3 regions of the Paenibacillus sp. FSL R7-277 genome follow, and region 1 is predicted to be linked to each of the others. Evidence: predicted binding sites of a transcription regulator. Region 1 holds the regulator's gene; each other region holds the start of a gene.
What was found. Region 1 encodes LexA, which represses DNA repair genes until DNA is damaged. Its sites were predicted from a motif close to CGAACATATGTTCG; they were not measured.
Positions count from the first base shown of each region.

Region 2: recA (recombinase RecA) is a predicted target of LexA. The motif match lies at 2,072-2,085, and genes of this name have one in related genera.
Region 3: C173_RS09055 (ImmA/IrrE family metallo-endopeptidase) is a predicted target of LexA. The motif match lies at 1,331-1,344, and genes of this name have one in related genera.

Region 1 covers NZ_ASPX01000054.1:2,084-5,361, forward strand. The annotation lists gene C173_RS16220 (hypothetical protein) at 1-79, shown strand, start outside; gene C173_RS16225 (DUF4359 domain-containing protein) at 95-454, shown strand; gene C173_RS16230 (hypothetical protein) at 546-767, shown strand; gene C173_RS16235 (hypothetical protein) at 884-1,102, shown strand; gene C173_RS16240 (L,D-transpeptidase) at 1,182-1,520, opposite strand; gene lexA (transcriptional repressor LexA) at 1,708-2,334, opposite strand; gene C173_RS32915 (LysM peptidoglycan-binding domain-containing protein) at 2,532-2,948, shown strand; gene C173_RS16255 (DUF896 domain-containing protein) at 3,058-3,267, shown strand.
Region 2 covers NZ_ASPX01000028.1:97,917-101,194, reverse strand. The annotation lists gene C173_RS11040 (regulatory protein RecX) at 85-822, opposite strand; gene recA (recombinase RecA) at 938-2,002, opposite strand; gene C173_RS11030 (competence/damage-inducible protein A) at 2,300-3,278, opposite strand, start outside.
Region 3 covers NZ_ASPX01000022.1:63,465-66,742, reverse strand. The annotation lists gene C173_RS09060 (undecaprenyl-diphosphate phosphatase) at 1-500, shown strand, start outside; gene C173_RS34205 (hypothetical protein) at 511-675, opposite strand; gene C173_RS09055 (ImmA/IrrE family metallo-endopeptidase) at 768-1,310, opposite strand; gene C173_RS33595 (YjfB family protein) at 1,454-1,630, opposite strand; gene C173_RS34200 (hypothetical protein) at 1,800-1,955, shown strand; gene C173_RS09050 (hypothetical protein) at 2,003-2,191, opposite strand; gene C173_RS09045 (NucA/NucB deoxyribonuclease domain-containing protein) at 2,278-2,718, opposite strand; gene C173_RS09040 (glycosyl hydrolase) at 2,881-3,278, shown strand, end outside.

The DNA of each region.
Region 1 (3,278 bases):
AGGTGGGATGCTGTTCGTGTACCGGATGATGTTGAATCCGCTGGGGGTCATGTTGCTAGAGATACTATATATTCTGTAGTAGAGGGGGAAAAGCATGAATTCGCGTTATGATACGCCAAGTCCTGCACGCAGAGTCCACAGGAGATCGGGCGGTAAGTCGTTACTGGTCCTTATCCTTGTTCTGATTGTGATGGCTGTTACGAATCCGGGAAAGGAAGCATTCAGTAAATATTCTGTAAAGAATCTGGAGAATACGCTTGATCAGGAAATAGGCGACGGAATTAGCAAAGTGGTGGCCCAGCCTGTAATTGAGTCTTTGACCGAGAGAGATAACTACTTTTTGTTCTCAGTATTCAGTGTACCAGACCTTAAGAATACCAATTTTTTTACCCGGGATGGCGGGGCCACGAAGAAGTATATCGGATTGTTCAAAATCCTTTTTATTAAGCTGTAAATATGGTTTACATATTGTTCCATGACCCGGTATAATTGAATAGATTCGAGACGGAATCTTTAATATGGTTGTGGAACAAGGAGGAACGAAGTTGAATACGGCTTATAAAGTACTGTCCAGTGATGCTGATCTATTCGCTGCTGCACTGGCACAGGTACAGGTCTACGTCGTTCAGCTGGTTGATGGCAAACCGCATGTGATTGCTGATTATGCCGGACCTGTACAGAAATGGACACCGGAGTACATTGTGCTGGCCGGAATGACTTATAGACGCGATGAATTTGAATTCCGGGTACGATTGAACAAAAAGTAATCAGATTCGCTGCCCACTACCTGCAGCTCTAACTAACATTACTGCCGAATCACACAATCTTTGGAGCCATTCTTGGCATCTCTTATACTATCCAAGTGTAAAAGAGAGGTGTAAAGATGAGCCAAAGAGAACGTAACCGGATTCGCAGAGCCATTAATGTCCTGCTGACACAGCGGGCAATTCTGCTGGAGAGACTGGAAGAAATCAATGAGAATCTGCGCAGAGTGCCTAGAGGTTCGCGGGCCAGAAGAGAACTGCTGGCAGCCAGAGAATCGATCCGCGAGGCCATCCGTTTGAATACGGTGGCTATCCGTCTGTTGAGAAGTGTGCTGTAGTCTGTATCCGCTCTAATTCATATGAATCACAAGAACCCTTGGGGCGCAATCTGGCGTCTCAAGGGTTTTTGTGACGTTCCTATTCCCGGATGGTAACACGGGTACCTATGGGAACGAGGGCGGCTAGAGCCAGAACATCTGCGTTATACATACGAATACAGCCGTGTGAGACCATGTGGCCAATGGAGGATGGGTCATTGGTTCCGTGGATGCCGTAATGCGGCTTGGACAGTCCCATCCAGAAGGCACCGAACGGGCCGCCTGGATGGGGCTGTTTGTTAATGATGGTGTATTCGCCTACCGGCGAGACGGTTAACATTTTGCCGATGCCGACAGGGAAGCCTCTGGTGACAACGTCATTATCCAGCAAATACAGCATGCGCTGTGACAGATCGACGATAATTCGGTAATTGGGCATACAGATCAGCACTCCTTTGTAACAGGATATGTGCGGAGCTATGCAGCGGTTCGCAGAAAAATGGCCATAAAGACGAATGCGAACAAATGTTTGTATACAGCTTTTTGGCCACTACACGAAGTAAAATGAACATAAAACAGGCTGCTTCGCATGGTGCGGAGCAGCCTGTTCTTAAGCGGGGAGTAGATTAGTGGATATCGCGGAATAATCCGATGACCCGGCCCAAAATCGTAACGCGGTTGAGGCGGAGAGGCTCGTACGCCGGATTCTCCGGCTGCAGCCTGATATGATCCCGTTCCTTGTAGAAGGTCTTGACAGTTGCTTCATCTTCTTCGGTCATCGCTACAACAATATCGCCGTTGTCGGCAGTCTGCTGCTGGCGCACGATGACATAATCCCCGTTCATAATTCCGGCATCTACCATACTGTCACCAAGAACAGATAGCATAAATACCTTGTTATCGCCTACATAATGAGCAGGCAATGGGAAGTAATCCTCAATATTCTCTGTAGCTGTAATAGGAACACCAGCTGTAACCTTACCCACGACCGGGATGCGGGTAACGGTCTGGACGAATTGATGCACATTCTCTGAATCTTCCTGGCCGAGTAATTCAATGGCACGCGGTTTCGTTGGGTCACGCCGGATCAGGCCCTTCTTCTCAAGCCGGTCCAAGTGACCATGCACGGTTGAGCTGGAGGCCAAGCCGACAGCCTCGCCAATCTCGCGGACGGACGGAGGATAACCCTTGCTGCGGACTTCATTACGTATAAATTCCAGGATCGCCAGCTGACGACTAGAAATCTTTGACATCGGAATCAACCCCATATACTATGTTTGGGAAAATTATAACATAGAACTTCCGTTCGTACAAACATAAGTTCTAAAATGAGGAAAATAAGAGAACGGAAATAAAGAGAACAAATGTTCCGAAAAAACTATTGATCGAAACACATGTTCGTGTTATATTATTTTCGAAAGCAAGAACATGTGTTTGGAGGATGATGATCATGTTAAAGTATAGTACATACAACAGCATCTACAATAATGAGGATATCAAGGTGTCCGCTCCCGGTAATCCAACTGCTCATAGTTATGTAACCAAGATCAAGGACGGTATTCTTCATAGTCTCGCTGCGCTCTCATCACTATTCCGTCAGGTCAGCCTGATGAAGCTGGTTCTGGTGCTGATGCTTGTTATTTCGGGATTCACTGTGGTGGGGAATGTTTTTGCCGGTTCGGTCTCGTCGATGAAGCCGGATAAGCGGATCGTAGTCGAACGCGGAGATACCTTATGGAGTATTGCGTTAAGCAACAAGCCTGAGGACATGAAGACTGCCGTATATATAGAAGGAATAATGAAGACGAATCATTTGGAGAACAGCGGCATTAAGGCCGGAGATATTCTGACTTTACCTTTATACTGAAGGAATATGTCAGACTAATGATCGACTGTGAGAGCTTTCAGGGGGTAGACCTTGACAAGCTCTTTTTCTCATGGCAAAGTTAAAATGAATTTAGAGGGAGGGAAACGTATTGAATATTGACGAATTGGTCGCACGCATCAATGAATTGGCACGCAAAGCTAAGAACGGCGGCCTGAATGACGAGGAACTGGCTGAACGTGCCAAGCTCCGCGAGATGTACCTGGGGAATATCCGCACTAACTTTCGGGCCCAGCTTGATACCATCGAAATTGTGGACAATCCGGAGCATGAAGAAGGCAATAACGGACTTAAGCATTAGCCTGTTGCCTT
Region 2 (3,278 bases), on a different contig from region 1:
AGTTTATGCCGATTCATGTTATATTTTATTATTTATAAAAAGACCTTGTCAAGAGAGTCGATAACCGTAATAAAGTCAAGAGAATCAATCCGGGAAGTAAAACTCCTCTTCTTCCCCCCCAGAATCCTGCTCATCCCGCAGAATCCCGATCACCTGGCGCACCATTTCTCCTGAGAATCCCCGGCGCATCAGGAACGCCCCTGTCTTCCGGCGTTTGTCGTTCACATCTCCCCGGATCGTACTCCATTTCTTCCGTCCGGTCTGCAGCGCGCTCTCCAGCTCCTGCTCGGGTGTGATCTCATCCAGCGCTTCCGCAATCAGCGACTTATCAATCCCTTTCTCCCGCAGCTCCTGCCGGATCCACATCTTGCCCTTACGCTGATTCACAATCCGCTGCTCCGCCCACTGTTTGGCGTACAAGGGATCATCAAGCAGACGTTCCTCCTGCAGGCGGAGCAGAACTTCGGCAATAACAGTCTCCCCTATTTCCTTCTCCCTTAAACGGCGGGCCATCTCCTGTGCGGTTCTGGGTTTGCGCTCCAGATACCTAAGCCCCTCCACATACCCCCGCTGGCGCTCGTCTGCGGCAACGATATCCTCCAGATCCGCTTTTACAAAAGCACTCCCGGTAATCATCCGGTATTTGATCATGACATCTTCATGAACAGTCATGTTGTAGTCTCCGAAATGGATTAGATAACGATAATTAGACTTCTTAAGCCGCTCTACCTTTGTAATTACCAGCTCTTGATCTGCCGGGAAATCCGCCAGCACCTGCTGCTCATCCTGTTCCTCGAATTCCTCATCCAATTGGATAACCATCCTGCCAATCACCTACTTAAGCTGAAATATTTACGAAAAGGCACCCTGTTATATCTTCACAGGGCGCCTATCCATCTTGACTTCATTATTCAATTAGAAGTAGAGGAGTACTTAATTACTCAATCTCAAGCAGCAGCTTCTCTTCTTCCTCTTGCTCCGCAGCCACAGCCGCTTCAGATGGTGGCTCTACCAGAGTCGTGAGATTACTTGCCTCACGGATCTTGTTCTCGATCAGCAGAGCAATATCCTGATGTTCCTTCAGGAACTGCTTGGAATTCTCCCGTCCTTGACCCAGACGTTCGCCTTCATAGGAATACCAGGCACCGCTCTTGTTGACAATATCCATCTCCGTACCGATATCCACAAGGCTTCCCTCTCTGGAGATTCCTTCGCCGTACATGATATCTACATCCGCTTGCTTGAACGGAGGCGCTACCTTGTTCTTCACAACCTTGATCTTCGTGCGGTTACCCACGACATCGTTACCCATCTTGATACTCTCTACCCGGCGCACATCCAGACGGACAGAGGAATAGAACTTCAGAGCGCGCCCACCCGGAGTGGTCTCAGGGTTACCGAACATTACGCCGATCTTCTCACGAAGCTGGTTAATGAAGATCGCAATAGTGTTGGATTTGTTAATGGCACCAGACAGCTTCCGCAAGGCCTGGGACATCAGACGGGCCTGCAAGCCTACGTGGGAATCACCCATGTCGCCTTCAATTTCTGCCTTCGGCACAAGTGCTGCTACAGAGTCAACTACAATGATGTCTACTGCTCCGCTGCGTACAAGCGCTTCAGCGATTTCCAGGGCCTGTTCACCCGTATCAGGCTGGGACAGCAGCAGTTCATCAATGTTAACGCCAAGCGCCTTGGCATACTTGGGATCAAGCGCATGCTCAGCATCGATGAAGGCAGCTTGTCCGCCCTGCTTCTGTACTTCAGCGATCGCATGAAGTGCAACCGTCGTCTTACCGGAAGATTCCGGTCCATATACTTCAATAATACGTCCTTTGGGAAGTCCGCCAATACCTAGTGCAATATCAAGTGCCAAAGATCCGCTAGGTACAACTTCCACTTTCATGTGAGTGGATTCTCCCAGTTTCATTACCGAACCTTTACCGAATTGTTTTTCTATTTGACGAAGCGCCATATCAAGCGCTGCACGACGATCTGACAATCAGACCACTTCCTTCACTGTTTATAGTATTATAATAACGTGTTTTGAAGGGCTTGCCAAGTCTTTTTTAGAACATACATTCGTTTTTTTTGCTCCCGGGGATGATACTCCCTTTTATTGTAAGATACATGCCTCCTTCCGGATGCAAAACTCAGCAGGTGCTTCTCTTCCGCTTCTTACGTTAATAGGAACAGCCAAAGGATAATTTGTTATACCTAATATAAAACAAAAAACCGCAGCATGATCGCTCAAGCCACGGTTCTTCCGTATACATGAATTATATACCGGCCCGTACAGTTATTGCAAGGCCGAGCCTTCCAGCGGAGTAGCAACCTTGCGTTCTTCCAGGCGGCGCCACAACCGGTACAGCAGCGCCTTGACGGTGCGCAGCCGGATGTTCTCACGGGTGCCCTTCAGATTCAGCTCATATACCTCTGTCTTGCAGCCCCGCTCAGCCAGTCCTACGAACACAAGACCCACCGGCTTGCGCTCGGAATATCCCGGTCCGGCTACACCGGTAACCGATAAGCCGAAGTCCGTGTCACCGATCATACGCACCTGCTCAGCCAGTACCTCCGCAACCTCGCGGCTCACCGCTCCCGGGGCATCCGGACCTTCAAGCATGGCGGAAGGCACATTCAGCAGTTTCTTCTTAATATCATTGGAATAACACACGATCCCTCCGGCAAACATGGAGGCGCTGCCCGGAATATTCGTAATGCTCTCCATCAGCAGACCGCCTGTACAACTCTCGGCAGCACTTAGAGTGAGTCCCGCATCCGCCATCCAGTCCACAATCAGCTGCTCCAGCGGCACATCGATGTTGGCATACAGATTCTCCGGCAGAATGTCCGCAATCGTCTTCTCCAGAGCATCGAGCTTGACCATAGCTTCCCGCTCGGACGGCGCCTTGGTGGAGATGCGCACGGTCACTTCGCCTTCCTTGGCATACGGGGCAATCGTTGGATCGCTCTGGCTGCGGATCAGCTCAATCAGCTTGTCCTCCAGCAGCGACTCGCCAATCCCGGCGAACTTCAGCATCTTCGAGTAGAGCGGCATTTCACCAGTAAGTGCATGCTGCTGAAGCCATGGCTTGGCCTTATCCGTGAACATCGGCTTCATCTCCCGGGGCGGGCCGGGCAGCACGATATAATATTTGTCCTCTTCTGCAAAAGCAATCCCTACCGCAAGGCCGGTATCATTGGACAGAGGAGTCGTCCCTTCAATGACAAGCGCCTGCTTGCGGTTATTCTCAGTCATTACAATCTTGCGGTCA
Region 3 (3,278 bases), on a different contig from region 1:
TCAAAGACACGATCAAGAGCCAGTTATTCGGCCCCAAGCCGGTCCTCATTGGTCTGATTGCCGGTGGTCTCTTGATGATCTTCGCTGCACGCAGCAGGAGATCCGTAACGTCAGAGACGGTAGACGGGATAAACTACAAGCAAGCCTTCGGCATCGGGCTGTTCCAGTGTCTGGCGCTGTGGCCCGGGTTCTCCAGATCCGGTTCGACGATCTCAGGCGGTCTGCTGCTGGGAACCAGCCAGAAAGCCGCTGCGGACTTCACCTTCCTGATCTCCGTGCCGGTGATGTTCGGAGCAAGCCTCCTGGACCTGTATGACAGCAGGGATCTACTCAGTACAGATACGCTGACCCTGATGCTGATCGGATTCGTGACGTCCTTCCTCGTAGCCATGATTGCTGTAGTCACGTTCATCAAGCTGATCAAGCGGCTCCGCCTGGAGTGGTTCGCGCTGTACCGGTTCGTGTTAGCGGGGCTGTTCTATGTAATTGTTATACTGTAAAATCCTGCTCTCAGCCGTATTCCTTAGGCTCCTGCAGCAGGATGGAGAAGGTCTGGGTAACGTGGTCCACTTCAATCGTCTCGATACCCACAAAATCCGGAATTTCAGGATGAACGGCATCCACGCTATATTCAGGATGAGTCAGCAATAATTGAATGACTTTCAAGGCTTCCACGTTGATCTTGATCCCCTTTACAGTAGAATCTAACCCTGTTATAGAGGGGAATCTCCGCCCTCCGGGTCTATAGCGTATTATCCCCGCAGCGCTTAGCGAATATGTCTGTGGATGATATTTCTGTCTTCGTTACGTTCCATAACAGCCATTAATTGCCCCTGGAAAATCCGTCTCTGGATCTGGTCGATCCGCTGCAGCGCGAGGGGAACGGGAACCTGGAACGCTACAGCCAGCTCGGCAACGGCATCCTCACGAAGCTCGGGCAGCGTATTCGCGGAAATCATACTATAGGGCATGGAGGCATACAGAATGAACCGGTCGGATTCATCTCTCTGCGCCTGCGTGAACACTCCGGGCATAAGCGTAGACTTGCCGGCATGCCGCAGCAGATGACAGAGCTCGTGGAGGAATTCCAGCCGCTGCAGCTCGGGAGGGAGGCGGTTGTCGATGAACATACTGTACATTCCGGCCGCAGCCTCAATCGCCTTGCTTCTGACATCCAGATAGTGTACCCAGATATTGAGCTGCTTCGCTATGTAATCAATGGAGATATCGGCCGGCTTGCGGACGCCAATGCGCTGGTATAGATCCTCTGTCCATTTCTCCAAAGCGGTCATCTGATAATAGCCTTGCATAATCAATCACCCCATATATAAGATCGTATGTTCGTGTTATTGGCCAAAAGAAAAGCCCTTAAGGGCTAAGCAGCAGTTCAGCACGTACTCTTCAACGGCTGAAATATGGAACGGGTGTTCCTATGTATGTAAGCATAAAGGAATTACGCCCGAATATCAAGTGTTTTTCCCAAGGTGGGGTGCGTGGCCTGACTCAGCATCTGAACCATATCCTGGGCGCTGCTCTGCGCCTGCTCCTTGGCAAGGCTCATCACCTGCAGCCCTGCGGCCTGCTGTAAGGATGACTGGCTCATCACTACGGATAATGCAGCAATATCCATCCGGCATTCCTCCCTTCATTTGTTGTGAAGCTATTGCTTCATACTCTATATCGACTACTGGACGCCTGTCCGTTAGGTGAAAGGCATTTCTTTGCCAATTGGCCCATGCAACGGGGCGGAATTCCACATATTCTGTGCTGTATTCAATATTCAAGAGGAGGAATTAATTATGGGAGCAGAGTATGGTTGCGGTTGTGGAAATAACGTAGGTGGAGTGAATCAGGGACCTCCAATCGTTCCGGTAGTAAGCCCTTGGACTTCGACAGGTGCCATTCTGGTTCTGTTCATTCTGCTGGTTATCATCACTAAAGCCTGTTTGTTCTAGAACCGCCTATAGCCAGTGTAGCCCTGTCCGGCCTGTGCCGGATAGGGCTATTTCTTTTTCTTCTTATGAGCACGGACCGTTGGCCCGATCTGGCGTTTGATTCTGCCTGTAGCTGCATCGGTTTCAATGATATAGAGCTCCTTGACTGTTCCTGCAAGCGCGAACCATTCCTGTAAGGCTTCAGCTTCGGACATAGGGCCGTACAGCCGTTTGCCCCGATAACAGATATAGAACACTTCCGGCTCTCCATCTAAGTTATATTATCCCATTTCATTCTACGCTTTATCGCAGTGAAATTGAACAACATCCCCCACAGGCCGGCTTATTTGAAAATAAACTCCACACGCGTACCGTCTGCGAACGCCTCCAGCTGATTGCCGACCCAGCTTCCTGCTCCGCGGTTATCACTGGGTGTTATGTACTCAATATGCGCCCCGGCTCCGCCTTCATCACACATGGCCATCGGCCATTCGTCCCGGTCATAGCCTTTCTTCGTGGGGACTCCCTTCAGAGACGCCTTACGGTTCTCCTCCGCCTCCTTGCGGTTGATCGTGCAGATGGCCGACTCTCCCTTACGGATGGCCTTCTGGATGTGCCTCGCGGTCTCCGGGTAGCGGTCTGCCGGGAACTTCAGCTTCACGATCTCCGAAGGATTCGCAGAAGGGGTCTGCGGCAGCCATTGCCCGTTCTCCTCCAGCAGGTAGGCGGCAAGACTGAGCAGGGCAATAATGATGAGACTGATGATGGACTTTTTGGCTTTCATATCTGCTCCTTTGTAAGTGGGTATGGGTATAATGCCTGTGCCCTGAATAGTATAGCGTAAGAATAACGGATTGTGACAGCCCTAATTCTGTGTATTTGCCGTGCTGAAGTTCCATAATTCGTCATAATATGTACAAACACAAGGAAAAGGATGGTGGAAAATGTGGAACAGCGCAACCTCAGGGACCTGCTGGATTCAGCCTCGCGGCTGATTGGTGATGTGCAGTGGCAAGCGGCTTTTCGCAAAATACAGATGTCTCCCGCTGACGCGGAGCTGGGGGCGCCCGCACGGAAGCTACTGGAGACGCTGTACTGGCTGCAGGGCCAGGGAATGATCAGCGGTCAGCATGATTACCTGGAGAGCCCGGATGATATCAACAACAAGCTTAAGAATACGGCTGGCAGCTATGCCGGACTGCACGGCTATGAGATGGGACCGATCAGCAACCAGACGGAGAAGCTCATCAGCAGCCAGCGGCAGGGCGTAACCGACAGTGCGATCCGCTGGCACAAGGCCGGGGGGATCGTAGCGATGACCTATCATGCCAACCTGCCGGGCAG